Regions from separate parts of the Fundidesulfovibrio terrae genome, predicted to be linked through region 3. Evidence: riboswitches for the same ligand, from Rfam matches in the RefSeq annotation. Region 3 holds a riboswitch; each other region holds the start of a gene.
What was found. A riboswitch is a leader RNA that binds a small molecule or an ion and turns the genes downstream of it on or off. The one in region 3 is predicted to bind cobalamin.
Positions count from the first base shown of each region.

Region 1 (10,157 bases), on a different contig from region 3:
CATCTTCGTCGCCGGGAAACACCTGGCCACGTTCTTTCTCGGACAGTTCCTCTTCGAAGACGAGGCGGCCGACCGGACCTTCTTCGAACGCCAAGCGGACCAGTTCGGGTTCGACAAGCACGCCTACCTTGAGGCGCTGGACAAGGTGCCCGTGTTCACGCGCGCCAAGGTGGAAAACATCCTCGATTACAACAGGGCGCTGGCGTCCTTCATCGGCAGTCTCGCCGAGAGCAATTTCCTGCTCCGCCGCCAGCTGGAAGCCACCGAGCAGGTCAAAAAGGGCCTGGACGACCAGCGGGCCTACATGCAGTCCATTTTCGAGACCATCCCCACCCCGCTGTTCACAAAAAACAAGGACCTGGCCTACACCGGCTGCAACGCGGCCTTCGAGCAGATGATGGGGCTGCCCAGGGAGCGCATGCTCGGCTCCACGGCAGGGTCCTTTTGCGTTCCCGACCTGGCGCGGGTTTACGAGCGGATGGACAGGGCGCTGCTCGATACCGGGGAGCGGCAGGCCTACTCCACCCAGGTGCGATCCAGTGAAGGCGGCATGCGGGAGGTCCAGCTCCACAAGGCGCTTCTGCACGACGCGTCCGGCACGGTCACCGGGATCGTGGGCGTCGGCTTCGACATCACCGAGCGCATCGAGGCCGAGAGGGAGCTCGAGAAATCCCGCAACCTCATCAAGAACATCCTGGAGTCGGCCCCCTCGGCCATCATCGGCGTGGATGAACACGGCGTGGTCAACCATTGGAACGCCTGTGCGAGCGATCTTTTCGGCAAGCATCCCGAAGACGTGGTGGGGCATCCGCTGCAACAGGCCCTGCCGTTCATGGGAAAGCACCTGGACAAGATGGCCGCCGCTCTCAGCGAACGGCATGTCGAGACGCTGGAGAAGCAGCCCCTGGTGCGCGAGGGGTCGGTGCATCTGCTCGACATCCAGTTCTATCCGCTGGTCGCCAACGGCATCAACGGCGTGGTCATCCGCATGGACGACGTCAGCGAACGGGAACGCCTGCGGGAGATGATGATCCAGACCGAAAAAATGATGTCCGTGGGCGGACTGGCGGCCGGAATGGCCCACGAGATCAACAACCCGCTGGGGGCCATCCTCCAGTCGGCCCAGCTCATCGAATTGCGCCTCTCGCCGTTTCGCGAGGCAAACCAGGCGGCCGCGCGCAAATCCGGGTGCGACCTGGACGGGTTACGGCGCTATCTCGAGGACAAGAACATCTTCTCCTTCCTGGAGAACATCCGCGAGGGGGGGCTGCGAGCCAGCCGGATCGTCTCCAACATGATCGAGTTCAGCCGCAAAAGCGACACCAGCAAGGAATTCGTCCAGCTTTCGGATCTGGTGGACAAAAGCGTGGAGCTCGCCTCCAACGACTACGATCTCAAGAAGAAGTACGACTTCCGCCACATATCCATCCTCAAGGAGTACGACCCCGGCCTGCCTCCGGTATTCTGCTCCCGCATGGAGATCGAGCAGGTGATGCTCAACCTGCTGAAAAACGCGGCGCAGGCCATGGCTTCCAAGAACTACGGGGAGCAACGCCCGGCGATCACCTTGCGCGTGCGCTCCTCCGGAGCCATGGCAGTAGTCGAGGTGGAGGACAACGGGCCGGGGATCGATCCTGCCCTGCGCCAGAAGGTGTTCGAACCCTTCTACACCACCAAGGCGCCCGGCGACGGCACGGGGCTCGGGCTGTCGGTGTCCTACTTCATCGTGTCCAACAACCACTGCGGGAGCATCCGGGTGGAGGAGCCACCCGGCGGAGGGACGCGGTTCGTCATCGAGCTGCCGCTGGGCGCCGGACCTTCGCGCTGACCCCAAGCCTCCCGCCAGCAGTTTCCCTGAGCGGCGGGGACGTCAGGAACGGACCAGGGAGCGCAGGACGGGGGTGGCCCGTATGAGCCGGGCAGCCGCGAAACAGACAGGCAGCGCCACCGCGCAGACCAGCAGGAATTTCGGAAGCGCCGCCAGTTCGACGCCGCGCAGCATCAGCGAGATGAAGACCAACATGGGCGCGTGGAACACGTAAACCGCGAAGGCGCTGTCCGAGAGGCTCTTGGCGAACGCGCCCTGGGTGTTCCAGTGCCTGCGCAGCACGCCCACCAGCCCCACGGTCATGAACACCCCCGTGAAGGACTCCCACAGCGAGAAGGCCGCGTTTTGCCACGTGAACCCGCCACGGAAGGACTGGTCCCCGGCCATGGCCCCGCTCAGGAAGAAGAATCCCAGCAGCACCGCCATGCCGAGCCCCGCCGCCGCGAGGCAACGTACGGCCAGCGGGTATTCGATCCGCTCCAGCCAGCCGTTGCCGTGGGCGGCGATGCCGAAGCAGAACAGGATCACGTACTGCGAGAAATAGCACAGCTGCATGTTGAGGAAATTGGTCCCGATGGGCCATTCGAGACGCAGCGCGAAGGCCAGGGCGCTTGCCGCCAGGGCCACCAGCACCGGCAGGCGCGAGGGGAAGGGGCGCGGCGAGGGCGTCCGGCCGGGCGTCCCGGACAGTTGCCTGATCGCGGCGAACACCACGCAGAAGATGAGCAGGGCCAGGGCGAACCACATGGGGCCGGTGCCGCCGAGCACCCGGCCGCCCTCGATGTAGGCGGCATAGAAGCGGGTGAAGGGCACGGGATAGAGCGTGTGGTCCCAGTCCTTCAGGTAATAGACCGTGAACGGGTTGATCACCAGCATGTAGAAGAGGGTCGGCGCGCCCAGGCGGATCAGGCGGCCCTTGATGAACCCGCCCGCGCCCTTGGAGGCGAGGGACGCGGCGGCGTAGTAGCCCGCCAGCATGAAGAGCGTCCCCATGAAGAACGCCTGGAGGAAGCACTGGAATACGGCGAAGAAGATAAACGATGCCGTGCCGAGGGGGAGGCCTTCCTTGTAGTACCAGTCGCCCAGGCCGGAATAGGTGACCGCCACGTGCATGCAGACCACCAGGACGATGACGCCGAGGCGCAGGTTGTCCACGAAGAGCATCCGTTGCCGCTGTTCCATCACGCCTCCCATGATTGTCACGGTCGCCGCACCCTGCCACGCCCTTTACGGCAAGTCATCCCGGACGTCCTTTCGCCGGACCGGCGCGGAGCGAAAAAGGATTCCAAAGGAACGAAGTTCCTTTGGCCGCCGGAGGCGTCTTTCTCCCTTCGCCGTCGCGCTCCCGGAATCATCCGCATCGGGCGCTGGGGCAACCCGACCGCGACGCTAGTCGAAGAGAGTCGGCCGCGACGGCTCTGCGGGGGTACCTCGCGTACCTGCCTCCGCCTCGGCCAGCGCGGCCTCGTCCTGGACGCGCCCGTCGCCCCGGATGTGCAGGACGGTGACGCCGCGCGCGGTAAGCCGAGGGGCGATCAGGTGGCGGCGGTGGCAGCGGGAGGGGTCCTCCTCGCCGCACATGAGGGCGATGGTGTGCGTGGCCGCGCCCGCGACCAGGCGGTCGATGCCCCGTGCGAACGCCTCGGATGCGGCGATGCGGGCATAGTCGGGCTTGCCGTCCGGGCCCAGCAGGTCCGGGTCGTCCGGCTTGCCGCCGATCAGGTCGCCCAGGAAGACGTAGGCGATGCCCGAAGCGCGCAGCAGGCGCTCGATGGGCTCGCGGCAGAAGTGCTTGGCGTATTTGGTGTAGGGTTTGGAGCGCACGTCGGCCACGGCGGTGATTGCGTGCTCTCGCAGAAGATCGAGAAAGCGTTCGGCCGGGTGGTTGGAGTGGCCGATGGTGTAAACGAGACTCGCTTTCACCGTCTCATCGGATCGCCGGGATATACGCATCACAGGAGGCGGGTATATCCTTCTCGCAAAAATATCAATTTGTCACAGAAGAGGCCCCGGAAAATCCAGGGCCTCCCTCGATTGGTTGTGGTTAACGATCTTTATTGGCCTGAGACAGGACGCTTCCCGCGAGCGCCTGCGTTATCTCAGCTGAGTTTGGATTGTGCAAAGCTTTCGAAGCCTTTGACTCCATGTCTGCTCCGGTTTGTTTACCAGTCCCAGTTTGAGACAGAGCAGACCCCGCAAGGCTCTTCTGAATGCCCGAAGCATGCGGATCAGCAAGTACGCTCGCAGCAAGCTTGGCAATGTCAGGAGACGATTGTTTGGTATTTTTCGGCATAACTAGAACACCTTATCCAGCCCATTGGGCTAGTATATTTAATCAATTGGCTGTTAACAACACCTGCAACAAGCTAAAAGGTGTTTCCCCTGCATAGCTGACGTTGCAGGAAAACTACCGCCTCAATAACAGACGGCGAAAGTTCACCTTAGCGATTTCTCAGCGACATGAACCATCCATGTCGTTCGATAACCATGCGTGTTAACTTGTGTTGTTTTTCTTGAACGTCATGAAAGCCTCCACTCAAGTGGCTTTCCTTGACGGAGAAGTGCCCAGGCGTTAGTTAAGCCAAGCGATAGCGGGCACCATTCCCCGCAAGGAGTCCCCGAACCAGCCACAAGTTGAAATTTCGGGGCTCTTTTCAAAAGCCCTTCAGATGCTGCAACATCTGAAGGGCTTTTTATCATTAATCGTTCCTACAACTGCCCCGGCTCGCAGCCGCACGTCCCCACGTACGTCACCCTATCCACGTACTCCGCCTTCTTGCCCTTGTTCCAGCGCGACACCGGCCGGTAGTACCCGACGATCCTGGTGAACACCTCGGCGTCCTCGCCGCAGGTGGGGCATTCGAAATGCTCCCCCGACATGTACCCGTGCTGCTTGCACACGCTGAAGGTGGGCGTGATGGACAGGTACGGGATCTTGGTCATGCGGAAGGCCTTGATGATGAAGTTCTTGAGCGCCTCGGTGTCCACGACGGCCTCGCCCAAGAACGTATGGAACACCGTGCCGCCCGTATACAGGGGCTGCAGCTTGTTCTGGTGCTCCAGGGCGGCGATGACGTCCTCGCACTGCCCCACAGGCAGGTTGGTGGAGTTGGTGTAGTACGGCGTGCCGTTGCCCGAGGCCTTGATGTCCGCGTAGAGGTTCTTGTCGATCTTGGCCAGGCGGTAGCTGGTGCCCTCTGCCGGGGTGGCCTCCAGGTTGTAGAGGTGCCCGGTCTCCTCCTGGAAGCGGGAGGTGATTTCCCGCAGGTGGTTGAGCACCCGGGTCATGAGGCGGATGCCGGCGTCGGTCTCGATGCCCTTGCCCAGGATGTTCAGGCAGGCCTCGTGCCCGCCCACCAGGCCGATGGTGGAGAAGTGGCCCTTGTAGCCGTTTTTTAAGTAGCGCGCCGAATAGGGGAACATGCCCCGGTCCAGGTAGTCCTGGATGAGCTTGCGTTTGAATTCCAGGGCGTCCTTGGCCATGGTGGCGTATTCGGCCACCAGGTCCAGGAAGTCCTCCTCGCCCTGCGACAGATAGGCCAGCTTGGGCAGGTTGAGCGTCACCACGCCGATGGAGCCGGTGAGGTCGCCCGCGCCGAAGAGCCCGCCCACCTTGTTGCGCAGCTCGCGCAGGTCCATCTGCAGGCGGCAGCACATGGAGCGCACGTCCTCGGGGGAGAGGTCGGAGCTGATGAAGTTCTGGAAGTAGGGCGCGCCGTACTTGGCGGTGAGCTCCAGAAGCCTCGTCCCGATGGGCGAATCCCAGGGGAAGTCCTCGGTGACGTTGTAGGTGGGGATGGGGAAGGAGAATATCTGCGAGAAGTAGTCGCCCTCGGCCATGACCTCCAGGAAAGCCTGGTTGAACATGTCCATCTCGGCCTGGAAGTCGCCGTAGACCGCGTCCTGGAGCTTGCCGCCGATGATGACCGCCTCCTTGGCGATGTGCTTGGGCGGGGTCAGATCGAAGCTCAGGTTGGTGAAGGGGGTCTGGCCGCCCCAGCGCGAGGTGGTGTTCAGGTTGAACACGAACTTCTGCACGGCCTGGCGCACCTTGTCGTAGTCCAGCCCGTCGTGGCGGATGAAGGGGGCCAGGTAGGTGTCCACGTTGTTGAAGGCCTGGGCGCCGGCCCACTCGTTCTGGAGCGTGCCCAGGAAGTTGACCATCTGGCCCAGGGCCGAGTCGAAGTGCTTGGCCGGTCCGGCGGAGGAGCGCCCGTCCAGGTTGAAGCCTTCCAGCAGCAGGTCGCGCAGGCTCCAGCCCGCGCAATAGCCCGCCAGGCCGAAGGACAGGTCGTGGATGTGGAAATAGCCGTGGTCGTGGGCGGCGCGCACTTCCTCGGGATACTTCTCCAGGGCGTAGCGGGCCTGCACGGTGCCCGACAGGTGCAGCATGAGCCCCTGGAAGGAGTGGGCCATGTTGGCGTTCTCGGCCACGCGCCAGTCGGCCTTGGAGAGGTAGTTGTCGATGGTGTCCTTGATGTCCAGGTAGGCGGCCTTCTGCTCGCGCAGGGTGCGGCGCTTCTCGCGGTAGATGATGAAGCGCTTGGCCACGTCGAACAGGCGCGACTCCATGAGCACGCGCTCAACCATGTCCTGCACGTTCTCCTGAAGCGCGACGGGCTCGTCGCCCAGCTTCTCCTCCACCTTGCGGGCCATGCGCTTGGCCAGCAGGGGGTCCTGGATGCCGCTGGCCCTAAGGGCCTTCAGTATGGCTTGGGCGATCCGTTCCAGGGACCAGGTTTCCAGGCAGCCGTCGCGTTTCTGTATCTGCAGGGGCATAGGGGCTCTCCTCCCTCCGCGCGGGTTGGACGTAGGGTTGTTCTCTCAGAGTGAAACCGCTGGGCAGGTACTCCCGCGCGGTCTGGACGTCCTCCGGGCCGAGCCCGGGAACGAGGGTGATCCTAAACAGGAACGACTGGGGCGAGGCCCAGGCCAGGGCGAAGATCGATCCAAGCCGCTCTCGCGCCTGGGCGGGCGTCGCCGCGCCACCGGTGAGGACGGGATACTTCTCCCACGGACCCTTCACGTCCACGGCGAAGAGCGTGCCCGGGCTGCGCTCCCGGACGGCCGCCACCACCTCCGGCAGCATGCCGTTGGTGTCCACCTTGACCGGCAGGCCGAGCCCGTGCAGCGCGTCCACAAGCGCGGGCAGGCCGGGGTCCAGGGTGGGTTCGCCGCCGCAGACCACCACCCCGTCCAGCCAGCGCTTGCGCGCGGCAAGCGCGCGCAGCACCGCGTCGGTGTCCAGGCGCGGGTGCAGGCTCGGAGTGAAGGCCAGGGTGGCGTTGTGGCAGGTGGGGCAGCGCAGGTTGCATCCGCCCAGGTAGACCACGGAGACGCTACGCCCGGGCCAGTCGCACAGCGACAGGGGCGTGACGGCTCTGATTCGGGCCTTTTCGGCCGGGATGTCCTGCTGAGTTTCGTTGTCCATGCGTTTCCGGAGTTTCCGGGGTTTCTAACAGAGGCAAGGGCCGCGAAGAAGCAAAAAAAGCTTCGACATATTGGGCGCTTGTCAATTAAAGCTCGCAACACCTCGAAAGGCTTGCATTTTCAAAAACGAAAAAAAGAGACGCTACGCCACGATGACGGGTGATGATAGCCCGGCCGCCTGCGCGGCAGGGCTCGTCGCGGGAACCATGGTCCGTTCGCGGGACCTGGCCGATTCTCCCCAGGAACGTCTTCTGACTTCCGGCCGGGTGGTGCGCGGAGCCTTCCCGGGTGCCTTACCCAGTGGCTTTCCGCCCGTTTTATCGCCGGTTACAGCAGCGCGCCTGCGACGGATTTGCACCGTCTTCCGTTTTCCGGGGCGTTGCTGACAAATTAGGCCGTCCCGATGGACATGTCAATTTCACATGGGGCCAGCGGCAGCAAAGGCGTCACAACCAACTTATTTCTCGAAGAAAATTGTTCCGTTTTTATTCCAGACCTGGGCCCAGCGCCCCTGGAGCAGGATTTCGACGCGGTACTTGCCACCGATCGTGAGACCAGGGTTGAGCATAATGGGGTACTGCGCGGATATAGGCGTCCAGGCTTCTCCTGCGCCGTGCAGGGCAAGGAGTTCCTCGCGCCTACCGTCTGGACCCAACTGGTAAAAACCCACGGACGACCCGTCGCCCACGCGCGGATAGACGATCATCTGCTGCACTCCGGGGTCGAGCTCGGCCAGGAAGACACCCTGCTCCTTTTCCAGCGACACCTCCAGCCTGCTCCATCCCGGCATGTCCGCATCTGCGTTGCTGGCGAGATCGCTTCCGGCGACCATGCGCTGCTCCAACCGGCTTTTCGGGATGAACCGCTCGGCCAGGAAATTTCGCAGGGAGTTCGCCCGGAGGCGTCCAGCCATGTCGCGAGCGAGCGCCTCGTCCCCGCCGGGCGCGCCGAAGGCCGCGTCCAGCCCCTCGAAGCGCAGGGTTTCGTAGTTGCCTCCTGGGAAAAGCGGCGTCAGGGGGGCGCAGACCATCTTCAGGCGTACCGTGAGGGTCTTGAACGAGCCGGACCTGTGGTGAGCTACGGAGAAGTTGCTCCTTGGGTCCGGCCCTATAGACAGGGGATACTCCGAGGGCGGCTCATCGTCGAAAACGGTTTCCGCCAGGATGTGGTTTCCCTTGCCGGTGTTACGGAAATAGAAATTGAGGACAACCTCGGGCACAGCCTGCCCGGTCCCGTTGACGAACACATACTCCACTTCGGCCTGGGTGTTGTTTCGCGTCGCCATCACGAACGGTCCCCGCGCGTCCTGGGAAAAAACGGCGTCCCGTAGTCTCCCAACCCTGGAATAGAACCCCTTGAGGTCCATTGGGACCGAGAGAATCCGCTGGTCCTGACGAACGACGAACTCAGGCGAGCGCTTAACCTCCAAGGTGAACATCTGAACGTTTTCCTCAAGGGAGTTCTCGCTCTCTGGCTCATAGTGATCCCGGAAGTCCTGACGGTTCTTAGCGATATAACCGTAATGCAGGTCGGCGAGAACGTGAACCTTCAGAGGATCGGCTTTGGAATCTACAGACTGGGAGCGGAAGCGGTTCGGCGGCGGCAGCCGGTCGGCGTACCAGTTCAGGCCGTTGCGGAAATAGTCGTGCGTCACCACGATGACGTCCCCCGTGCTCATCAGCGCCTGTACCTCGCCGGAAAGCACCTCGTAGTTGGTACCGATCACCCGGTCGCGGTAGCTGTCAACCTCGAAGAACCGGCCATGAGCGGGACCGAGATAGGCAGCGAGGCCCAGCACGCAGAGGATGACGACAAACTGCGCGTGCCGCGCCGGGGAAAGCCTAAGCGATGCAACCACGACCGCCCAGGACAGCGCGGCCAACGGGATCATGGGACTCAAGTGCCTGGCCCACAGGTTCCAGGCCATCCCAGTCACCACGAGGGCTGCAGGAGGGAGCAGCAGGAACAGCGAAACGAACAGCGCGGGCCATGGCCGCGAACGCCACATCATCACCAAGCCCGCGACGCAGGCCGTCAGCCCCAAGCCCCAAGCCAACGGGACATCGAAATAGAACAGGTTGCGCAGGAAACATTCGCCGACAACCAGAAATGCATCCCATGAGCCCATGGGCTGGGCGAGAAACTCCCCCGCCACACTGCTGTCTCGAAGGAAAAAACACCACAGACAGGCCGCGATCACTGCCACTCCCGAACCCAACACGGTGATTCCGTTCCAGCCCATCCGGCTTTTCCCGGCCACTCGGCTTAGTCCCAGGTACAGCAGTTGTGTGCCCACGAGCAGCACCGCAAGGTTGTGCAGCAGGAGCACCACCGCGTCCACGATCAGTAACAGAAGACAGTCGCGCATCTTCCCGTCCCTGGCCACACGCCAGGTCAGCAGCAGGGACAGGGCGAATAGGAACACCACCAGGGAGTATGGCCTGATGTATCTCGAGAGATACATGTGGTGAGGATTGAGGGCGGTAAACACCGCCGCGTACAAACCTACGTTGGCGTCGAAGAGTTCTGTCCCCAGCCTGTAGACCAAGTAGATTGTGGTCGCTCCTGCCAGGGCTGACGGCAGGCGCAGGAGGAAATCGCCCGAGTCGACCAGAGTCAGGCCCTTGATGATCCCGTAGAAGAGCGGGGAGTGGACCTCTATACGCCGGGAAAGCTCCAAGATGTATTCAATGGGATGGCTGGCGTTCAGGGGGACCAGAATCTCGTCCATCCATTGGGACGGCACGCCCAGATTGTAGCTCCTCAGCGCGAAACCGGCCGTGAGCAAGAAAAACAGACAAACGCGAGCCGACACGCCGCGCGAGACATCCGGCATCACGACTTGCTCTTTTTCCAGGGCTTCTCTTCGCCGGCAAGAAGCCTGCGGATGTTGTCCTTG
Region 1 is NZ_JAKZFS010000002.1:130,159-140,315, reverse strand. Features, by position in the region: gene ML540_RS07800 (PocR ligand-binding domain-containing protein) at 1-1,828, shown strand, start outside; gene ML540_RS07795 (acyltransferase family protein) at 1,871-3,010, opposite strand; gene ML540_RS07790 (DUF488 domain-containing protein) at 3,218-3,751, opposite strand; gene ML540_RS07785 (ribonucleoside triphosphate reductase) at 4,538-6,607, opposite strand; gene ML540_RS07780 (radical SAM protein) at 6,522-7,259, opposite strand; cobalamin riboswitch at 7,483-7,677, opposite strand; gene ML540_RS07775 (glycosyltransferase family 39 protein) at 7,716-10,094, opposite strand; gene plsY (glycerol-3-phosphate 1-O-acyltransferase PlsY) at 10,094-10,157, opposite strand, start outside.
Region 1: it holds a riboswitch for cobalamin, as region 3 does, so the genes downstream of both, ML540_RS07780 (radical SAM protein) here and cbpA (modified peptide precursor CbpA) in region 3, are expected to answer to the same signal.

Region 2 (10,157 bases), on a different contig from region 3:
GCCTCGCGTTCGTGCCCGGTGAGGCGTCCCAGTTCCAGCCAGTACTCGTCGAGACCGGCTTCGGACGCGGGCTGGAGACACACCACCGTGACGCCCAGGCGCGTGAGCTGCTCGATGAGTCCCGGCTGGGTGGCGCGGTGCATAGGCCGGGCCAGCACCAGGTCGGGCCTCAAGGCCGCGATGGCCTCGGCGCTGTCGCGTGCCCCCACCACGGGAAGACCGTTCATGGGTTCGTTCACGCCCACCAGAACGTTCGCGGCCCCCATGGCCGCAAGGTTCTCGGCGTGGGCCGCGTAGAGGCTGACCACGCGCGAGTAGGCCTTCTCCCCGGACCACGCGGCCAGGGGGCTCAGACAGATCAACAGGACGGCGACAAGAAGCCGTTTGAACATCATTCCTCCAGAAAACGGACGTGCCCGTCCTCGATGCGGGCGCGCACGCCGAAAACCCGGGCCACGTTTTCGCTTGTGAGCACGCGGGAGGTGGGTCCATACGCGGCAATGCGCCCGCCGCCAAGCATGAGCATGGCCGGGCAGAACATGGCGGCGAGGTTGAGATCGTGCAGAACCACGGCCACCGCCGCCCCTCCCCGGGCCAGCGCGGCGAAGGCCCGCATGGTCATGAGCGCGTGGCGGATGTCCAGGCCGGCGGCCGGCTCGTCCAGCAGGTAGACGCTCCCGCCCTGGGCCAGGGTCCTGGCCAGGGCAGCCCGGCGCTTCTCGCCGCCGGACAGGCTGGTGACGGACCGCTGGGCCAGGTGCGAAAGATCCAATGCCCGCATGGCCCGATCCGCCGCGCCTTCATCCTCGCCTGACGCCTGGCCGAAACGCGAAAGCCAGGGATGGCGGCCCATGAGCACGGCCTGGCGCACGGTGAAGCCGAACCGCTCCTCGGACTGCTGGGGCGAATAGGCCACGGCCCGGGCTACCTCGCGCCGGGAAAGGCCCGCCAGGGGCCGCCCGTCGAGCCTCACCTCACCCGTGGAGGGCTCGAGCACCCCGGCCAGACAGCGCAGCAGGGTGGTCTTGCCCGCCCCGTTGGGTCCGACCACGGCCAAAAGCTCGCCGGGATTCAGGGCGAGATCCACCCCGTCCAGCACCGGGACCCGCTCGCGGCCGCGAAGGACGCCGATCTCTTTTGCTTCAATCATGGGGGCCTCAATCACGGGCGCGCCCCCGGACGAAGAGCAGACAGAAATACGGTCCGCCGAGCATGGCCGTGAGCACCCCCACGGGGACCTCGTGGGCCAGAAGCTCCCTCGAGGCGGTGTCCGCCCCCAGGAGAAGGAGCATCCCGCCCAGGGCCGACAGGGGCAGGAGCCGCGCGTGCGACGGCCCGGCGGCCAGACGGACCACATGGGGCACCATGAGACCCACAAATCCCACTATGCCCGACACCGCCACGCAGCAGGCCGTCATCAGGGCCCCCGCGCCAAGGAGCGCCAGGCGCACCCGGTCCACGGACACGCCCAGGGCGGCGGCCTGCTCGTCGCCCAGGCACAGGGCGTCAAGATCGCGGGCCAGGGCCAGGGCGACAGGGAGCCCCAGGCACACGCCGGCCCAGGCCACCCCTGCCTCGGCCCAGGTCTTGGCAGCGAGCCCGCCCATGAGCCAGAACACCAGCCCGGCCACGTTCTCGCCTGCCAGAAACTTCACGAACCCTATGGCCGCCTGGAGCGTGGCCGCCACCATCACCCCGGCCAGCACCAGGGTCACGGCGTCGTAACCGCCTCCGGCCCGGGCCATGAGGAGCACCACGACCAGCGCCGCAAGCGCGCCGGCCAGGGCCCAGGCGGGCACGGACAGCACGCCAAGGCCCGTGAATCCGGCCAGCAGGCACAGGCAGGCCCCCAAGGCCCCTCCGGCCGAGACGCCCAGCGTGTAGGAATCAGCCAGGGGGTTTCTCAGCACGCCCTGGAACAGGGCCCCGGACAGGGCCAGCCCGCCCCCCACGGCCAGCGCCGTCAGGATGCGGGGCAGGCGGACGTCCCAGACCAGGGCCGCGCTCATCTCCGGAACTCCGTCCAGCCAGCCGGGACGGCCCAGGAGCTTCGCCGCCAGCACGCGCGCGGCGTCGGCCATGGGCACGGGCACGGCCCCGCTCCCGGCGGCGGCCAGGATCAGGGCCGCCAGGGCCAGGAGCATGACGAGGACGGTTCTGTTCACCGGAGCGTGTCCCTTGCCGCCGCGCGCCCGCCGGTCATTTGTCCGTCCCGAGCTGCGCCAGGGCCGCCTTGACGTGGTCCACCCAGATGGCGGCCACGGCGTCGGACTCGGCCGTGCCCTTGAGCACCGGCACGCAGGCGATCCCCGCCTTGGTGAGGACGGTTTTCCAGGAGCCCGGCTCATCGCCGGCGATGTCGTTATGGGCGTGGTCGCCCGCCACTGCCAGCAGCGGCACGAGGTAGGCCTTCTTCACATTGCTTTCGGCGAGTTCAGCCAGCACGTCCTCCCGGGTGGGGGAGCCTTCCACGGTTCCCACGAAGGCCAGCCGGTCCTTCTTCCAGAGGTAGTACTGCAGGCCGGGATAATAGACGTTGGCCGGATGCTTCGTCCCGTGGCCCACGAAGACCACGGCCTCGCCCACCTTGCGCTCCTTGGGAGCGGACTGGGCCAAGGCGTCGGCCACGCGCGTGAGGTCCTGGGTGGTGGCCAGCAGCGGCAGGCCCACCGCCACTTTCTTCATGCCCTTGGGCATGCCGGAGAATGACCGCGCGGTCTCGGACAGGGCGTGGAACTCCTGGCCGGGGATGGTCTGCAGGGACTGCACGGCCACGTGGGTGAAGTCCTCGTCCATCATTTTGGCCAGGGCCTCGGCCGGGGAATCGAGCTTCACGGGCTTCTCGCCCCCGGCCAGCTTGTGCCGGACGATCTTGGAGGAATACGCCCAGCGGACCTCCACGCCCGGGATCTCCTCTTTCAGCTTCTTTTCGATGTTCACGTAGGCCGCGTCGGCTCCGGCCACGCTTGTGCCGAAGGCCACCAGCAGCACGCCGCGCTTCTCGGGCCGGGCCTCGCCGTGAGCGGCCCAGGCCGCCTGGGACAGGGCCAGCAGCCCGAGCAGAAGAATGAGCGACGCGATTTTTCGCAGGCCGGGCCTGGTGAGGGAACTGCGCATGGGAAACACTCCGGGGGCATGGCTGTTGCGAAGAGGCAAAAAAGGCCGCTCCTCCCCATGCGGGAAGAAGCGGCCCGTATTCGCCTCTTCGGGTATCCACGCGCGGCAATAGCCCGTTGCCGTGCTGGAAGCAGCAAATTGCAGCAATCTGCAACAAACTGGGGCCAGGCAGGTCTTCCGGCTCGTTCCGTCCGCCTCGGCCTTCCCGGGAAGCATCTCCCAGTGGCGCTCCAAAGGACGCGGACTTGTCTGGAACTTACGGCGGCGGGACCGCTCCCGGTTCTCACGGGATTCCCTATTCTCCCCTTGCGGGGCACCTGACCAGCTTGCGTTATCTCGGGCTTTCGCCCGGTGTCAATCGTCCAGGCCCAGAAGGTCGCGCAGGAGCGGGCGGCAGGTGTCCCAGTCCGGCTCGTAGCGCACCGCGTCGATCCGTATTACAGGTTGTATACCGCCCAGGCTGTTGAGCCAGTAGGCGTGCTTGAAGCCGGGCAACTGGTCGAGCCCGATGTACACCGGCTCCACGGAAAGGCTGCGCGAGGCGGCCTCCAGGGCCAAGCTCGGCAGCTTGTAGGGCGAATCGCTCACGAAGAACCCATGCCCGTCGGAGAAGACCAGGGCCGCGCAGGCCGCCTCCAGCACGCTCCCGCCGGCGTCGGCCAGCACGGCGTCGTCCACGCCGGCCTTCCGGGCGTATTCCCAGGCCAGGCGCTGGTGCATGTTGGCCATGGTCTTGTGGGCGCACAGGTGGGAGACGTGGGCATGCGGATATACGACCAGGGAGCGCGCGGCGTCCGGGTCCAGGACGTGCGGGATGGCCGTGATGCACAGGCTGGCCGGGCTGGCCGGGGAGTCCTGGTAGCAGAACAGGTTCACCCGGGCGGTCTCGCCGGAGAGGCCATTGGCCAGGGCCACGTCCAGCACGGCGCGCCTCAAGTCCTCTTCGCCGGGCAGCTCGAAGCCGATGCCCAGGTATTCGAGGCTGGCCCGCATGCGCTCCAGGTGCCGCTCGAAGCGCGGCAGGCGATGGCCGTGATGCAGGATGGTCTCGAAAACCCCCATGCCGCAACGGAAGGCCGGGCCGCTTACGCGCAGGGGGGCCGCGTCCCCGGCGATGCGGCCGTCTATCCAGGCTTTCATGCGTCTGCCCTCCCGGTGAGCGCAAGGAATTTCGCAGCCTTTGCCAACGTCTCCTCATACTCCATCGCGGGATCGGAATCCACGACAATCCCGCTTCCGGCGTGAAATCCGAGCACCCCGCGCCTGGAGTCCAGCGCGGCGGTACGGATGGCCACGGAACTGTCCAGGTCGCGCGGTCCTTGCACCACGGCCAGGCAGCCATAGGAGGCTTCGCGGTGGTGCGGCTCCAGGTCCGCGATGATCTCCACGGCCCGGCGCTTGGGGCAGCCCGTGACCGACCCCGGTGGCAGGGCGTCCCACAGGAGGTCCAGGCAGGTGGAGCCGCCCCGCAGCCTGCCGGTGACGTTGGAGTACATCTGGAGGAGGCCGTCCACCTCGAACACCGACCGGTGGTTCGAGACGCCCACGGACCCGTAGGCGCAGTTCGCGCCGACATCGTTCCGGATGAGGTCCACGATCATGGAGAGCTCGGCGTCCTCCTTGGGCGAGGCCAGAAGCTCTCGCAACGCCGCCGTTCGGTCCTGCCCGACCCGGCGCGTGCCCTTGATGGGCTGGCTGAGCACCTTTCCCTGGCGCACCCGGATGAAGCGCTCCGGCGAAGTGGACACGACTGCGTATGGCGAATCGTGGTACAAACCGTAAAACATGGCCGGGTGGGCGCGCATGAGCCCCGTGAACAGGCTCGTGGCCGCGAGGCCGTCCGGCAGGTCCGCCTCGAAGCGGATGGAGAGATTGAGCTGGTAGACGTCGCCGTCCAGTATATGGGTAAGCGCCCGGGTAACGGCCTGCTCATAGCCCGGCCGGTCCAGGGAGGCCCGCAGCCCTCCCGGAAACGCAGGCAGCGCCGGGCCGCCTCCGTCATTTCTGACCGCTCCCTGCCCCGGCCCCTGGCGGACAAGGGCGGCTGCCTCACGGGCGCGAGCCTTATCGTCCGAGAAAACATGCACCAGCCGCGCATCCGGGCTCGGGGCCAGGAGCACCGCGTATTTGCGGAAAACCCCGGCCGGGAAGTCCGGCGCGGGAAGGTCGAGCCCCATTGCGCCAAACCCGGCGTGGTAGCTCAAAAATCCGAGGGCCGATCCCGCAGTGGCGAAACAGAAGCGCTTGAGCTCCTCCTTGCCGCCGTCCCTGCCCATGCGCCATTCGGCCACGGGCCACAGCCCCACCAGGCCCGAGGCGGGCACGCCGGGCATGGGCGGGGTGACCAGGGCGTCCGGAGCGTGAGGCGCCAGGGCCTCAAGCCAGCCTAGGCCCTCAACCGGGCAGGAGCATCTGTAGGCACTCACGGATGATCTCCGCTCCCTGCGGGGTGAGAAACGATTCTGGGTGGAACTGCAACCCGAGCACCGGAAGGGTCCTGTGCCGCGCGGCCATGGGAATCTCGCCGCAGCGGGCCAGCACTTCCATGTCCGGTCCCGGACGGCTCACGTACAGCGAGTGGTAGCGCGCGGCGTCCACCTGCCTACCGAAGATCTCGAAGCGGCTGGGCCGGCCGTGGAAGCAGCCGGGCAGGCGCGACACCTCGCCCCCGAAGTGCAGGGTCGCGATCTGAAGCCCCAGGCACACGCCCAGCACCGGGCGCCCCGAGGCAAGCAGGGGGCCGTAGGCCGGATAGTCGCGCGGGTGCCCCGGACCGGGCGAGACCACGGTCAGGTCGAAGCGGGCGGCAGCCTCGGAGTCCAAATCCGGGTAGGAAACGATCTCGGGGGCCACGCCGCAGACCCTGTGCAGCAGGTGTTCGAGGTTGCGGGTGAAGCTGTCCCGGTTGTCCGCCAGCAGGATGCGCATGAAGGGCCTGGGTAGTAAAGGCGACCGCATCGGTCAAGACCGTTGACCGCCCTGCCCGCCCGGCGTATGGCCCTCGCCGGGACGCAACCGACCATGCTTCAGCTTGAAACCATCGAATTGTTCGCGCAGGTGTGCGTGGCCATCCTTCTGGAGGCTTCGCCCTTTTTGCTGCTTGGAGCGCTGGCCTCGGGGCTCTTCGAGGTGTTCGTGCCGCGCGAGACCCTGGAGCGCATGATGCCCCGCTCCCCCCTGGCCGGGGTGCTGGCCGGGGTGGTGCTGGGCATGGTGATGCCCTGCTGCGAATGCGGCATCGTGCCGCTCATCCGCAGGCTCCTTCGCAAGGGCGTGCCCCCGGCGACGGCCATGACCTTCATGCTGGCCGGGCCGGTGATCAACCCGGTGGTGCTGGCCTCCACCTATGTGGCCTTCCAGGGCGACGCCTCGGTGGTCGGCCTGCGCTGTGCCCTGGTAGGGCTCATCGCCGCCGTGATCGGCTACTCCTTCCGCAACGCCCGCCCCGAGGATCTGCTGCTGACCAAGGCCGCGCCGGTCCGCTCCGCCTGTGGCTGCGGGGAAGACGAGCCCCTGTTCGGGTCGCTTTCCGACGCCGTGCCCCCGGACGAGGCGGAACAGCCTTCCCTCGGGTCGCGCCTGGACCACGCCCTGCGCCACGCCCAAGCCGATTTCCTGGACATGTTCAAGATCCTGGTGATCGGCGCGGTGATCGCGGCCGCGTTCAAGACCCTGGCCCCGTCCGGGCTGGTGGCGCTTCTCGAGAAGGATCTCCTGCTCTCGGTGACGGGCATGATGGCCCTGGCGGTGATCCTGTCCCTGTGCTCCCAGGCGGACGCCTTCGTGGCGGCCTCCTTCACCGGCTTTCCTTTCGCGGCCCGCCTGGCCTTTCTGGCTCTCGGGCCGATTCTCGACTTCAAACTGGTGCTCATGTGGCAGGGGGCGTTCAAGCCGGGCGTGGTGCGCAGGCTTATCCTCGTCCCGGCCGTGATCGTCTTTTCCGCCTGCATGCTGCTGGGTGCTTTCGCGAGGATAGGGTCATGAGGCTTGCAGGCAGGATTCCCGGACTGGTTGAGGCGGCGTGCCTCGTGGGATTGGCCGCATTTCTGGCCTACCTGCTGGTGGCGGGCAACTACTGGATGTACCTGAACCCCAAGTTCAGGGGGCTCTCCTGGGCGGCGGTAGCCGCGCTGGGCGGGCTCGGGGTCTATTCGGCGGCGCGTCCGCCCGTTGGGGCCACTTGGCTTCGGGCGTCGCTGTATCTTTCGGTGCTGGGCCTGTGCCTGATGAGCGAGCTCGGCCTGCAACGCTGGTTCTCGGTCTCGGGAGTCGATTCCCAAGCCGTGGAGCAGGAGCAGGCCCCCCTGCCCTCCCGGGTCACGGTCGGCGGCCAGGAGTACATCCGCCTCAACCTGGGCGAGCTTTACGACATCGCGGGCAAGGGTCCGTCCCCGCTGCTCCAGGGGAACTACGCCGTGCGCGGCTTCGTGCGCAGAAGCCCGGAGACCGACGCCAAGGGCGAATTCGTCCTCTACCGGCTGGCCCTGTATTGCTGCTTCGCGGATTCGACGGCCGTGGGATTCAGGGTGCGCCCCCCCAAGGGCGCGGCCCTGCCGGAAAACGGCTCCTGGCAGGTGGTCTACGGAGCGCTCGAGGCTTCCGGCGATCCCGATTCCGACAAGATCGCCACCATCGAGGGGTCGGCCTTCGCCTCGGTGAATCCGGACTACCGCTTCACGGCCCGGCGCATGGAATCCGAAAAGGTCCCGGGCACGGGCATGATGTACGAATGGCGCTCGGAAGAGCCCTACGCGTACTGAAGAGCCTCCGGCGGCCGGAGAGGGCAACGCCCTCTCTGGACTCTCCCGCCAAAGGGACTTCCTCCCTTTGGAATCCTGTACAGCTTCGCGTAGTTACCCGATCCTGCTCAGCAGTGCCTCGATTTCGCCCTTCTTGCGCATCCCGTCGATCCAGCCCTGGGGCAGCGCTCCCTCCCCCTTCCAGGCGCAGAGCACCATGCCCACCAGCATGTTGCGCGCGGCCGAGTCTCCCCCGGCCATGGCCGAATCCACCAGCGCCTCGGCCGGAGAATCCTGGCCCCGGGAGATGAGTTGCACCGTGGACTGGAAGGCCCCGTCCACGTGGCAGCTCTGGCCGAAGCGGGCCACGGCCTTGACCGAATCCTCGCCGGCGGCGGCCTGGGCGTCCTTGAACCAGCCGTGCAGGGGCGAGCCCGGGAAGCGGCCCTCCAGGGCCTTGGCCATGCCCTCCGTGGGCGCGACGCCGCTTAAGGCCGCATGCGCGGTGCGGGCGAAGAACTCGGCGGAGTCCATTATCTTGGCGTTGTTGTGGGTCAGCCCGGTCTGGGCGCGGCACGCCTGGACCATGGCCTCCACGTCGGAGCGCAGGGAGTGGACCAGAGGGGCTATGCGCGAGGCTCCGGCCAGTTCGTCGGACGCGGAGCCCGCGTCGGCGGGTTCCCATCCAGCTGCCAGCTGCGACAAGGTGTTCTTGGTGGCCCGGTCCGCGTAGATGGTGGAGCCGCCCGAGAACAGGGCGCGCCAGCGGGTGGAGAAGTCCGCGGGGTCGAAGACGCCCTTTTCCGCCAGGGACGCAAGCAGCACCAGGGTCTGGTCGCCGTAATGGGTGAAATCGCCGGCTTGCTTTGCGGTGTGGTGGGAGCCTGGCGGAGGGGCCTTGAGCCCGTCCAGGCGGCCCAGGGCGGCGATGCGCTCCTGGTCGTAGATCCAATGGACGCCAAGGGCCAAGCTGTCGCCCACGAAAGAGCCGAGCACCATGTAGCTGGAATTGCCGGACATGCCAAACCTCCCGGATGGACTGCCCCGTTTGTAGCCCGCCCGGGGGACCGGAGCAAGGGAAGGATGGCGTTTCGCCGCAGGGAGGGAGCGAAGCTACTTGAGCAGCCGGTCCAGGACTTCGGGGGTGAGGGGCTTGACCAGCACGTCGTCCATGCCCGCCTCCAGGCAGACCTGGCGGTCGTGGTGGCCGGAGTAGCCGGTCAGGGCCACGACGACGGTCCGGGGGAGGGTTGCGGCTTTTTCTGCGGCCCTGATCCGCGTGGCGGCCTCCAGGCCGGTCAGGCCCGGCATGTCCACGTCCAGGAGGATCAGGTCGAAGCCGCCCGGGAAGGCGGCCACGGCGGCCAGGCCGTCTTCCACCACCACGGCGTCATGCCCGGCCCGGTCGAGCAGCATGCTGGCGAGGCGGCGGTTCACGGGGTCGTCGTCGGCCACCAGAATGCGGCGGCGTGGCGTCTGGTTCATGAATGTATCCAAGGGGTTGATGGATATGCCGGAGCGGCCCCGCTGGTCCGCCCCGGCGTCGAACGCGCTGATTTCCCGGAGCCTACTGGGCGGCCGGTGCGGCGGCCTTCCGGCCTTTGCCGTGGGCGGTACGGGCGGCGATGAAGTCTTCCTTGGTCAGGTAGCCCTTGTTGTCCTTGTCCAGCTTGGCGAAGCGCGCCTCGGCCCGCTTCTGGGCGGCGGCCAGGAACTCTTCCTTGGTGATCTTGCCGTCGCCGTTGGCGTCGTGCAGGGAGAAAGCCCTGCCGCCCTTGGGCGCGGCTGCGTCGTCCTGGGCCAGGGACAGGCCGGAAGCGCCAAGGACCAGGGAGAAAGCGAAGACACAGGCGATCGTGCGTTTCATGCGGTACTCCTCGGTGAAATTTGTTCGACTATACAAGCATTGCGCGATTGTGTCCATATTTGCGATATGATCTCGCCGGGACGACGGCCACCTACAGGAGCACCTTGCGCGACTTCAGGAAAAAGTAGCCCACCACGCCGAAAGTTGCCGCCGGGGACACCCAGTGGGGGATGTGCATGCCGAAGGCGTCCAGGACCATGATCCATCCCAGCAGCAGCACCGAGTACATGGCTCCGTTCTTGAGAAAGCGATATTTTTTGATGGTTTCCACGTTGCGCACGGTGAGCTCGCGCACCACGAAGGCCCCCAGGCCGTTGCCCACCAGGATCAGGGGAACGGACAAGGTGAAGGCGAAGGCTCCGAGCACGCCGTCGATGGAGAAGGTGGCGTCGATGATCTCCAGGTAGAAGATCTTGGCCAGGTCGGACTTGTGG
Region 2 is NZ_JAKZFS010000004.1:149,702-159,858, reverse strand. Features, by position in the region: gene ML540_RS13570 (ABC transporter substrate-binding protein) at 1-392, opposite strand, end outside; gene ML540_RS13565 (ABC transporter ATP-binding protein) at 392-1,150, opposite strand; gene ML540_RS13560 (FecCD family ABC transporter permease) at 1,158-2,165, opposite strand; gene ML540_RS13555 (sirohydrochlorin cobaltochelatase) at 2,200-3,117, opposite strand; cobalamin riboswitch at 3,268-3,453, opposite strand; gene ML540_RS13550 (aminotransferase class IV) at 3,472-4,257, opposite strand; gene ML540_RS13545 (chorismate-binding protein) at 4,254-5,543, opposite strand; gene ML540_RS13540 (aminodeoxychorismate/anthranilate synthase component II) at 5,512-6,045, opposite strand; gene ML540_RS13535 (permease) at 6,139-7,101, shown strand; gene ML540_RS13530 (TIGR03943 family putative permease subunit) at 7,098-7,877, shown strand; gene ML540_RS13525 (ADP-ribosylglycohydrolase family protein) at 7,971-8,876, opposite strand; gene ML540_RS13520 (response regulator) at 8,970-9,341, opposite strand; gene ML540_RS13515 (EF-hand domain-containing protein) at 9,424-9,723, opposite strand; gene ML540_RS13510 (DUF475 domain-containing protein) at 9,815-10,157, opposite strand, start outside.
Region 2: it holds a riboswitch for cobalamin, as region 3 does, so the genes downstream of both, ML540_RS13555 (sirohydrochlorin cobaltochelatase) here and cbpA (modified peptide precursor CbpA) in region 3, are expected to answer to the same signal.

Region 3 (10,157 bases):
GGCGTCCTGAATCTTGAAGTAGACGAGGGCCAGGGGAAGGTGGCTGTGGAAAGCGTCGAGTTGCCGGGGAGAGGATGTTTCGAAGGACAGGGCCATGCCTCCGGCGGAAATGTTGTTGATGAGAGGGTGGGGCGGCTTGCCCAGGATGAACGTGGGAGGTCCAAGGTCGCGCAGGTGGATTCGCTGGACACTTGTGCTGTTGCTGAACCATACCGCCAACTCCAGGATGAGCTCCCTGGTTACTTTCACCCGGAAGCTGCTGCGAGACTCACTCTGCTGAGGAACGATACTCCGGGGCGAGGATGTCTGGAAGCGCCGCATCATGGTCGACCCTCCTGACAAATCGTTTGAAGACAGGGACAGATTCACGGACTGTCCTCACGCTGCCGCTCGTGGACCAAGGTCCCTTCGGACGTTCACGGGCGCATCCGTCCAGCGCCGTTTCACGGCTGCATTCTCTGCTCACGCGTCCGTCGCCAGCCTGTCAGGGTCAGATCGCCCCTGCGTGAACATGTAGTTGGGGGGCAAACGCACATTTAGCAATGGTCCTTTTTTGGTTTATTTTCGGCCAAAAAAGGGGCAGAAAATGCCTGGATAGAACTGTTCAAATTCCGGACGGCCTTTGGTCGGGGAGGGAAGGTGGATGGAATGCGATTCTGGTAATGGCACGCCGGGCAGGCCACGGAAAAACCGGGCGCTCCATGCCGGTGACAAACTGCGCATGGCGTTCATGCTTCTTCAGAAATCTTGGGGAAGCAATACGAATGTACCAGGTCATATTTTCAATATGAAACGATGGGAATTCTGCGGCTTGCCTAAAAGCATTAAAACCGTGAAGGAAGATATCCGGTGCGGGGTGGCATATGACAGGCTGGTGCGATATGCCTCACTGCTGAATATCCCTCCGGCGTTGCTTGCCGATGATTCGGTGCGTCATGCCGACCCTGATTTCGTGACTGCCATTGTCAAAGGGAAGTCGGATGGAGTTCCGCCGTCTATCATGCTTCAAAATATTTTTGGCACAACGGTCAATGAAAAATTCCTTGATTTCAACAGGCCTGAATATGTCGGCGAATTGTTCGACCTCATAAAGGGATTCTACATAGTCTACCTCATGAAGTTTCCCCTGGATGTGGGAATCAACAAGATGGCACTGGCAATATACGATACGGATGTCTATTGCCTGCGTATGAAGGCGAACTTTTTTCTCGAAACGGAACAAAACAGCATGGATGGGGAGATGCATAGGTGGGGGTCATTTCTGTACGCAAACTTCTATTTGAACGAGATGCATTCCTTTGCGATGGCCATGCTTCCGGAACCTTTGCGGAACCCGGTGATCGTGGGAAGAAAGCCATTTTACATGACCGGAAAATATCTTTTCGGTTCAGAGGCCTTCAGCCGGGAGCCGCTCTTTGCCGTCTTCCATATGGAACGCCACGAGCCTTTGCCCGAAGTGGACTGGGAGGATTCTTTTGAGGCGTTCTGCCGCGAGAACATCTCCTACCAGTTTCTCTTCTCGGGCGAGCCGGAATACGATTACGCCATGGTCCGCCTCCGAAGCGCTGGCGAAGGGATTTGGAACGCCAAGTCCGGCTAGTGGCGCCGACTCAGAAATCGAGAGCATGCTTTTGATGCCAAATTGTTTTGATGCGTTACATCCAGATGGCGTATGGACGGACTGATCAAACGCTCTCCCGACAGCCTGGTGAAAGCTCCGGGGAGGCACAGCGCATTCTTTACACGCAGGCCGTCGCGGAGTAATTTGACCATCATCCGATCAACCCCTTTCCGGAGGACTTCCATGACACCGATTATCCGTGGCGCGCTCCTGACCGTGCTCGCCCTGTTGTTCCTCGGCGCCCTGGCCTTCGCCGCCCAGGGCGGCACGCCCGACACCACAGGCTGGGAAAAGGGCGGGGCATACGACAAGTTCTATGACGCCAAGGAGGCCGACTCCTTCAAGGGCCGCGTGGAAGACATCATCGAGATCACGCCGTTGCCGGGCATGGCCAAGGGCGTCGGGCTCACTGTGCGAGACAAGAAAGACAACAAGGTGGAGACCGTGCACCTGGGCCCCAAGGATTTCGTCGATCTGGACTCCATCGGGCTCAAGAAGGGCGATACGGTGAAGGTTGCGGGCGTGTGGGCCAATATCGGCGGCAAGGACGTGGTCATGGCCTCCAAGGTGAAGAAGGACGAGGGCGTGGAACTCAAGGTGCGTCGCTCCAAGGACGGCATGCCCTGGTGGAGCCTGAGTGCCGAGGAACTGGCAAAGGAACGCAAGGCGGCGGATTGATATGACGTCCCCCAGGTTGATACCCGCCCTGCTGGCTCTGGCGCTCCTCGCGGCTTGCGCCCCCAGGACCGCGCCCGTGGCGCAGATGCCCATGGCCCAGGCCCCGCAGTGGAAACCCGGCGACTACTGGGTGTTCAACACCAAGACCCGTAGCCCCTTCACCATGGCCGAGCGCATGGAAGTTGCACAGGTTGGCGACGAGATCGTCCTGACAGGCAACGGCGACCCCACCCGCAAGGTGCGCTTGGACAAGGACTTCTGCGTCAAGGAAAGCCAGGGAACCCTGCTCAGGTATTCTGTCGCGTCCGGACAGGACGCGTATATATTCTTTCCGTTGGCCGTGGGCGAATCGCGGACATTCCAGCAAAGCACCGCCCTGGCCAAAGGCACGCAGAACTACGTCAACACGGTCATGGTGGAAGCCGCCGAGGAGATCACCGTTTCCGCCGGTACCTTCAAGACGTTCCGGATACGGGTGAGCAAGAGGAACGAAACCGGCTGGAGCGGGACCTACATGATGTGGTACGCCCCGGATGTGGGGTATTTCGTGCGGGTGGTTGATACCCAGAATAATATCGCGGAGCTGGTGAAGTACGGGAAGAAGTAGCAGAGGAAGAGTAAGATGCCTCCGGCGGCCAAAGGGATCAGTCCCTTTGGAATCCTTTATCGCTTCGCGGGCCAGACCGGCATGCCGGTCTGGCCCGCGAAGCATTTTGGAGGTCCAGGGGGATCATCCCCCTGGCGGATCCGGGCGGAGCCCAGCTCCCGTCCCTGTTTGACCTTTCATTCGGCGACGGGTATGTATCTCCCCGAATGCGTTCGATATAATGGAACACGGTGCGAATCCGTGGCGGACCCGCCGCTGTATCCGGGGACGCGGGAGGGCATGGCGAAACGCCGGTCACTGGGGCTTTCCCCGGGAAGGCTGGCCCCTCCGCGAGTGATCCGGGAGCCAGAAGACCTGTCGAAACGCATCATCAACGGAATCCGAAGGCAAAGGGTTCCGGCAGGATAGTCCTGCCGGAACCCTTTTTTTGTTTGTACGGTGAAACAAAGGAGGAACCATGAAAAAGAACGGCAAGAAAGACGTGATCGCCTTCAGGAAATCCTGCAAGGCCGACGGCACCGGACTGTCCCACTACATCCTGATGGATCCCAAGAAATAACGATGTCCCAGCCGTCTTCCAAAGCGGCCCCCGGCGGGGGCCGCTTCTTCAACACAGGCATGAGTCCCTCCCTGCAGCCCGTGGACATCGGCCACCGCGACTACATGGCTGTGGTCGATCCGGACACGGCCTTCTGGGCGCTGGTGCGCAAGGAGAAGCTCGGTCAGACCCTGACCGGGCGCGCGTTCATGGCCGCCTACGAGCAGAAGGCCCAGGAATTCGCGCAGGAAATGCATCGCCTGCGCTTCGGCCTCAAACCCTCGGCGGTCTATTTCAACCCCACTGAGCGTTGCAACCTCAACTGCGCCTACTGCTACATCCCGTCGGAGCTGCGCTCGCACGGCGAGCACATGTCCAAGCCCAGGCTGCTGGAGGCCCTGGACAGGCTCAAAGCCCACTTCCGGGCCACGCTCCCGGAGGGAACACGCCCCCAGATCATCTTTCACGGCGCTGAGCCCATGCTCAACCGGGAGGCCATGTTCGCCGGGATAGAACGCTACCGAGGCGATTTCCGGTTCGGCGTCCAGACCAACGCCACGCTCCTGGACGACGAGGCCATTTCGTTTCTCATGGACAACGGCGTGGGCGTCGGCATCTCGCTTGACGGCCACAGTGCGGTCGTGGCCGACCGCGCCCGGGTCACGTGGGGCGGGGACGGCGTGTCGCGGCAAGTGAACGCTGTCATGGAAAAGCTGCGCGGCTACTCCGCGTTCAACGTCATCTGCACCGTGACCAGCCTGAACATCCGTTCGCTGCCGAAGATCGTGGAGTATTTCCACTCCCGCGAGGTTTCCACCTGCTTGCTGAACATGGTGCGCTGCACCCTGCCCGGGGCGCGGGAAATCAAGCCCGACGAGGACGAGGCCGCCAAGTGGTTCGTCAAGGCGTTGGAACGCTCCCACGAGTTGTACGCCAAGACCGGGCGCAAGCTGGTGGTGGCCAACTTCGCCAACATTCTGCTGGCGGTCATGGCTCCCACCGCGCGCCGCCTCATGTGCGACATCTCGCCCTGCGGCGGCGGACGGTGCTTCTTCGCCCTGGCCCCCAGCGGGGACATCTTCCCGTGCAGCGAGTTCATCGGCCTGCCGGACTACAAGGGCGGCAACTTGTTCTCGGACAGCCTTGATGACGTCCTGCAAAGCAAACCCTTCCTGGCAGTCACCGGCCGCAAGGTGGAGGACATCGAGGACTGCGCGCGTTGCGCCATCAGGCATTTCTGCGGTTCGCCGTGTCCGGCAGAGGCGGCTGAGATGAATGGCGGCATGGAGAAGAAGGGCGCGTTCTGCCGTTTCTACGAAGAACAAGTGCGCTACGCCTTCAGGCTGATCGCCGACGGGCGCGCTGACGACTTCCTGTGGGAAGGTTGGGACGACGGCGTGGAGACGAAGTTCGATTTGACGTCGGTGTAACGGACGGGCCGGGGGCGCGTAGCGCCTCCGGCCTTATCTTATCGTTGTTCGCGCGTGTGTATCTGGTTGGAGATGACGCTCTCGACCCTGTCCAGAACGGATTGATGTTCGACAATGCGTCCAGCATCAATATCGTCCAAGGTCTCCAGTGTGAGTCGTTTTTGCTCCACCTCGATAAAATCTATCGACTGAGATTTCATCGCTAAATCCCGTTTATTGCCGGGTCCAGGGGGAGGCTTCTCCCCCTGGCCGCCGGAGGCATCTTTATTCTTACTCGCCTTTCTCCAACGCGATCAGATCATCATAAGTCTCCCTCTTCCTGGCCAGGATCACCTCGTCGCCGTCCACCAGCACCTCGGCAGCCCTGGGGCGCGAGTTGTAATTGGACGACATGGTGAACCCGTAGGCCCCGGCCGAGAACACGGCCAGCAGCTCCCCGGACTCCACGGCGGGGATGTCGCGGTCACGTGCAAGGAAGTCGCCGGATTCGCAGATGGGGCCGACCACGTCCACGTTGAGGACCTGGCGTCCTTTGGGGGTCACTTCCTTGATGCCATGGAAAGACCCGTAAAGGGAGGGGCGCACCAGGTCGTTCATGGCGGCGTCCACGATGATGAAGTCCTTGGAGGGGGTCTTCTTGGTGTAGACCACTTCGGTGAGCAGGATGCCGGAGTTGCCGGCGATGACGCGACCGGGCTCAAGGATAAGGGTCATGGGGTGGTCTTTCAGCACGCCGGTCAGGGCTTTGCCGAATTCAGCCGGGTGGGGCGGCTCTTCCTCGTTGTAGGTGATGCCGAGGCCGCCGCCCAGGTCGAGGTATTCGATGCGGATGCCCATGGCCTTCAGGCGGTCGTAGAACCGGATGATGCGGTCCAGGGCCTCCATGAAGGGCTCCAGGGTGGTGAGCTGGGAGCCGATGTGGCAGTCGATGCCCACGGGCTCGATGTTGGGCAGGGTCACGGCCTTGGAGTAGGCGGCCAGGGACTGCTCGATGTCCATGCCGAACTTGTTCTTCTTCAGGCCCGTGGAGATGTAGGGGTGGGTCTTGGGATCCACGTCGGGGTTGATGCGCAGGCTGATGCGCGCGGTCTTGCCCATGTCCGAGGCCACGGCGGACAGGCGTTCCAGCTCGCCCATGGACTCCACGTTGAACATGAGGATGTCAGCGGCCAGGGCTTGGCGCATTTCGGCCTCGCGCTTGCCCACGCCGGAGTAGACGATCTTGGAGGCGGGCACGCCAGCGGCCAAGGCGCGGTGCAGTTCGCCGCCGGAGACGATGTCCATGCCCGCGCCGCAGTCCTTGAGGAGTCCAAGCAAGCTCAGGTTGGAGTTGGCCTTCACCGAATAGCAGGTGATGTGGGGCAGGCCGTCGAAGGCCGAGTCGAACGCCTTGAAGTGGCGGCGCAGCGTGGCTGCGGAGTAGACGTAGAGCGGGGTGCCGTACTGCTTGGCCAGTTCGGCGGCGGGGACGCCCTCGGCGAAGAGCTGGCCGTCCTTGTACTCGAAGAAATTCATGCGCTTAGTCTCCTTGCGTATTCGTGTCCCCGCTCCACTTGGATTTCCAGTCGCCCAGGATGTTCAGGGCTTCCAGCGGGGTGATCCTGTCAAGTTTGAGGTTCTTGAGCTCCACCAGAAGCTGATGCTCCTGGCGCGGCGCTTCCTGCGCGGGCGCGTCCTTTCCGGGCAGGCCCGGAAGGAGCGTCTGGCAGGTGGGCAGCGGCGCGGGAGCGAAATTCTTGGCGTCCCGGGCCTTTTTCTCGAGCCCCGCCAGCACGTCCTTGGCGCGTTGCACCACCTTGGCGGGCACGCCTGCCAGGCGGGCCACCTCGATGCCGTAGCTGCGGTCGGACGGCCCGGGCACGAGGCGGCGCAGGAAAATGATGTCGCCTCTCCATTCCTTGACCGCAATGTTGACGTTTCGCAAGCCCTGGAGCTTGCCCTCGAGCTGGGTCAGTTCGTGGTAGTGGGTGGCGAAGAGGGTGCGGATGCCGCCCTGGTCCTTGGAGTCGGGCTTGCGGCCCCGGCCGCAGAGTTCCTCCACAACGGCCCAGGCCAGGGCCAGGCCGTCGAAGGTGGACGTGCCGCGCCCGATCTCGTCCAGGATGACCAGGCTCTTTTTCGTGGCCTGGCGCAGGATGCGGGCGGTCTCCATCATCTCCACCATGAAGGTGGACTGCCCCTGGGCCAGGTTGTCCGATGCCCCCACGCGCGAGAAGATGCGGTCGGTGAGCCCCAGGTGGGCCTTGGCCGCCGGGACGTAGGAACCGATCTGGGCCAGAAGCGACAGGATGGCCACCTGCCTCAGTACCGTTGACTTGCCCGCCATGTTGGGGCCGGTGATGAGCAGAAGCCGCGTGTCGCCGGTGAGGTGCAGGTCGCTCGGGATGTAGTTGGCGGCGCCCTGCACGGCCTCCACGGCGGGATGGCGTCCGGCCTGGATGGTGATGTCCAGCCCGGTGTGCAGGGTGGGGCGGGTCCATTCGAAGCGGCGGGCGGCGTCGGCCAGGGCCTGCCAGTAGTCCAGGGAAGCCAGGGCCGAGGCCATGGACTTGAAGCGGGTCTGGGCCTTCGCCACCGTCTCGCGCAGCTCGCCGAAGAGGCGGTATTCCAGGTCCTTGCGGCGTTCGCTGGCCGAGAGGAGCTTGTCTTCCAGCTCCTTGAGAGCGGGGGTGATGTAGCGTTCGGCGTTGGCCAGGGTCTGGCGGCGCACGAAGTGGTCCGGGACCTTGTCGGATGCGCGCGTGAGCTCGAAATAGTAGCCGAACACCCGGTTGTAGCCGAGCTTCAAGCGGGGCAGGGCGTTGGCCTGCTGCTCCTCTTCCAGGAGTTCCTTGAGCTTGCCCTCGCCGTGCTCGGTGAGCTCCATGAGTTCGTCGAGCTTGGGGTCATAGCCAGCCCGGAAGAGACCGCCCTCGGTGATCACGGCCGGAGGCGTGTCGGCCAGGGCGGAGAGGAGCAGGTCGCGGATGTCCTCCAGGCTGTCCCAGGCGGCCAGGATGTCCGCCAGGGCTTTGGGCTTCTCCAGGGTGAAGGCGCCCTCGTCCAGGCCGTCGGCGGTGAGCCGGCGGTAGAGCTTGGGCAGGGCGGTCAGGCTGTGGCGCAGGGCCAGGAAGTCCTTGGGGGTGGCCCGGCCCAGGAAAATGCGCGTGGAGAGGCGCTCCAGGTCGTAGACGTCGTCCAGCGCGTCGCGCACGGACTCGCGCAGTATGTCTTCCTTGAAGAAGAAGCGCACGGCCTCCTGATTGGCCAGGATGGGCTCCATGTCCACCCAGGGCTGGCGCAGGCGCGTTTCCAGTAGGCGTCCGCCCATGGGGGTGGTCGTGCGGTCCAGAACGTGCCAGAGCGTGCCCTGTCCCTTTCGTCCGTCCAGGCGGCGGAAGATCTCCAGATTGCGCTCGGTGACTTCGTCTATGAGCAGATGGCGGCTCAGATTGACCGGACGGAAGGACGAGAGATGGCCGAGTTCCTGCTTCTGGGTCTGGGCCAGGTAGGAGAGAATGGCCCCCATGGCCCTCACCAACTGCGGCTTGTCGGAGACGTCCAGGGCGTCCAGGCTGGCCACGTCCTGGGCTTCGAGCACGCGCTGGGTGGCGGCCCCCAGGTCGAAATGCGGCTTGTGGGGATAGTTGGTGATCTGGATGCCCAGTTCCGGAAGGTGGCGCGGCGGGGCTTTCATGTCCGGCAGCAGGAGCTCCTTGGGGTGGATCTTCTCCACCCACTGCCAGAGCTGGGCCTCGTCGCGGGAGAAAAGCCCCTCCCACTCGCCGGTGGAGAACTCGATCCAGGCCAAGCCCCCGGCGCGCTCGTCGGGCTCCCAGAAGAGGGCGGCCAGGTAGTTGTTCTCCTTGGCCTGGAGGTTGATGTCGTCCACCACGGTGCCCGGGGTGAGCACCCGCGTCACTTCGCGCTTGACCAGCCCCTTGGCCTGCCTGGGGTCTTCCACCTGGTCGCAGATGGCCACCTTGTAGCCCTTCTCCAGGAGCTGGCTCACGTAGCCGGTCATGGCGTGGTGGGGCACGCCGCACATGGGCACGGGGGAGTCGGAGTTCTTGTCGCGCGAGGTCAGCGCGATCTGGAGCTCCCGGGCGGCCACCTCGGCGTCCTCGAAGAAGAGCTCGTAGAAGTCTCCCATGCGGTACATGAGCAGGCAGTCGGGGTACTCTCCCTTGATGGAGAGGTACTGCTCGAGCATTGGGGTGAGCTTGACGGTGCTCATGGCGTGGGGAGGGTCTTATTTACGTTTTTGTAAAAATAGGCCTGTTCGGGCATGGCCTCACCTTGCCCGGACATTCTCGTCGCGTCAACAGGCAAAACGGCCGGACGCGCGGAGGCGTCCGGCCGCATGATCTCGAAGGGGCGGATACTATGCCTTGGCCTCGGGCTCGGCGGCCGGAGCCGGGGCGGGCGCGGGGGTGACGATGCTCTGCTTGGCCTTCAGGGCGTCCAGCTCGTACTGCAGGCTCTGGGCCTTGGACTGGGCGTCGCGGCAGACGGAGCCCACGCGGATGCGGTCGACGACGAAGAAAATGGTGCTGAACAGAGCGCCCAGCACGAAGAACACCAGCACCACCATGTAGAACGGCAGCGGCTGGGCCTGCCAGTTCAGTGTGAACATGTTGAACTTCAGTTCGAGCACGGTGGACAGCTGGGCTTGGTTCTGGACGAAGAACACCATGAAGAACAGGAAGAACGCCACCAGCAGGACGAACTTGATGAAACGCATAACCGCCTCCCTCGTCAGATGTTGCGAAATGGGGCCGCGCCGTCGAAGCGCGGTTTGATCCGGTCGTATGTGTCGAGCAGAAGCTCGGGAATCACGTGCGTCTGGCCGAACACGGCCATGAAGGAATTGTCGCCGTTCCAGCGCGGCACCAGCTGGAAGTGCAGGTGCGCCGCGATGCCGGACCCGGCCGCCTCGCCCAGGTTGAGCCCGGCGTTCACCCCGTGTGGCCGGAAGGCGTCCTTGATGATGGCCACGGCCGCCTGCAGGGCAAGCATGGCCTCGGCGCATTCCTCGCTGGTGAGCTCGGTCAGGCAACTGACGTGGCGGTAAGGGCAGATCATGAGGTGTCCGCTGTTGTAGGGGAACTTGTTCATGATCACGTAGCAGTGGTCGGCGCGGGCCAGCACCAGGCGGTCGCGGTCCTCGCCGGTGTGCTCCGGGATGCAGAAGACGCAGCTGTCCGGCTTGGGACCCAGGATGTAGTCCATGCGCCAGGGAGCCCAGAGCACGTCCATCAGCCGTTCACCAGGGTCTTGAGGATGTCCATGGCCTCGTCGGCG
Region 3 is NZ_JAKZFS010000005.1:143,443-153,599, forward strand. Features, by position in the region: gene ML540_RS15370 (hypothetical protein) at 1-249, opposite strand, end outside; gene ML540_RS15375 (hypothetical protein) at 644-1,600, shown strand; gene ML540_RS15380 (MamS/MamX family magnetosome protein) at 1,805-2,299, shown strand; gene ML540_RS15385 (DUF3108 domain-containing protein) at 2,301-2,906, shown strand; cobalamin riboswitch at 3,084-3,282, shown strand; gene cbpA (modified peptide precursor CbpA) at 3,364-3,465, shown strand; gene cbpB (peptide-modifying radical SAM enzyme CbpB) at 3,468-4,874, shown strand; gene lysA (diaminopimelate decarboxylase) at 5,145-6,389, opposite strand; gene mutS (DNA mismatch repair protein MutS) at 6,394-9,090, opposite strand; gene ML540_RS15410 (hypothetical protein) at 9,238-9,597, opposite strand; gene ML540_RS15415 (HIT family protein) at 9,612-10,112, opposite strand; gene ML540_RS15420 (TIGR00725 family protein) at 10,112-10,157, opposite strand, start outside.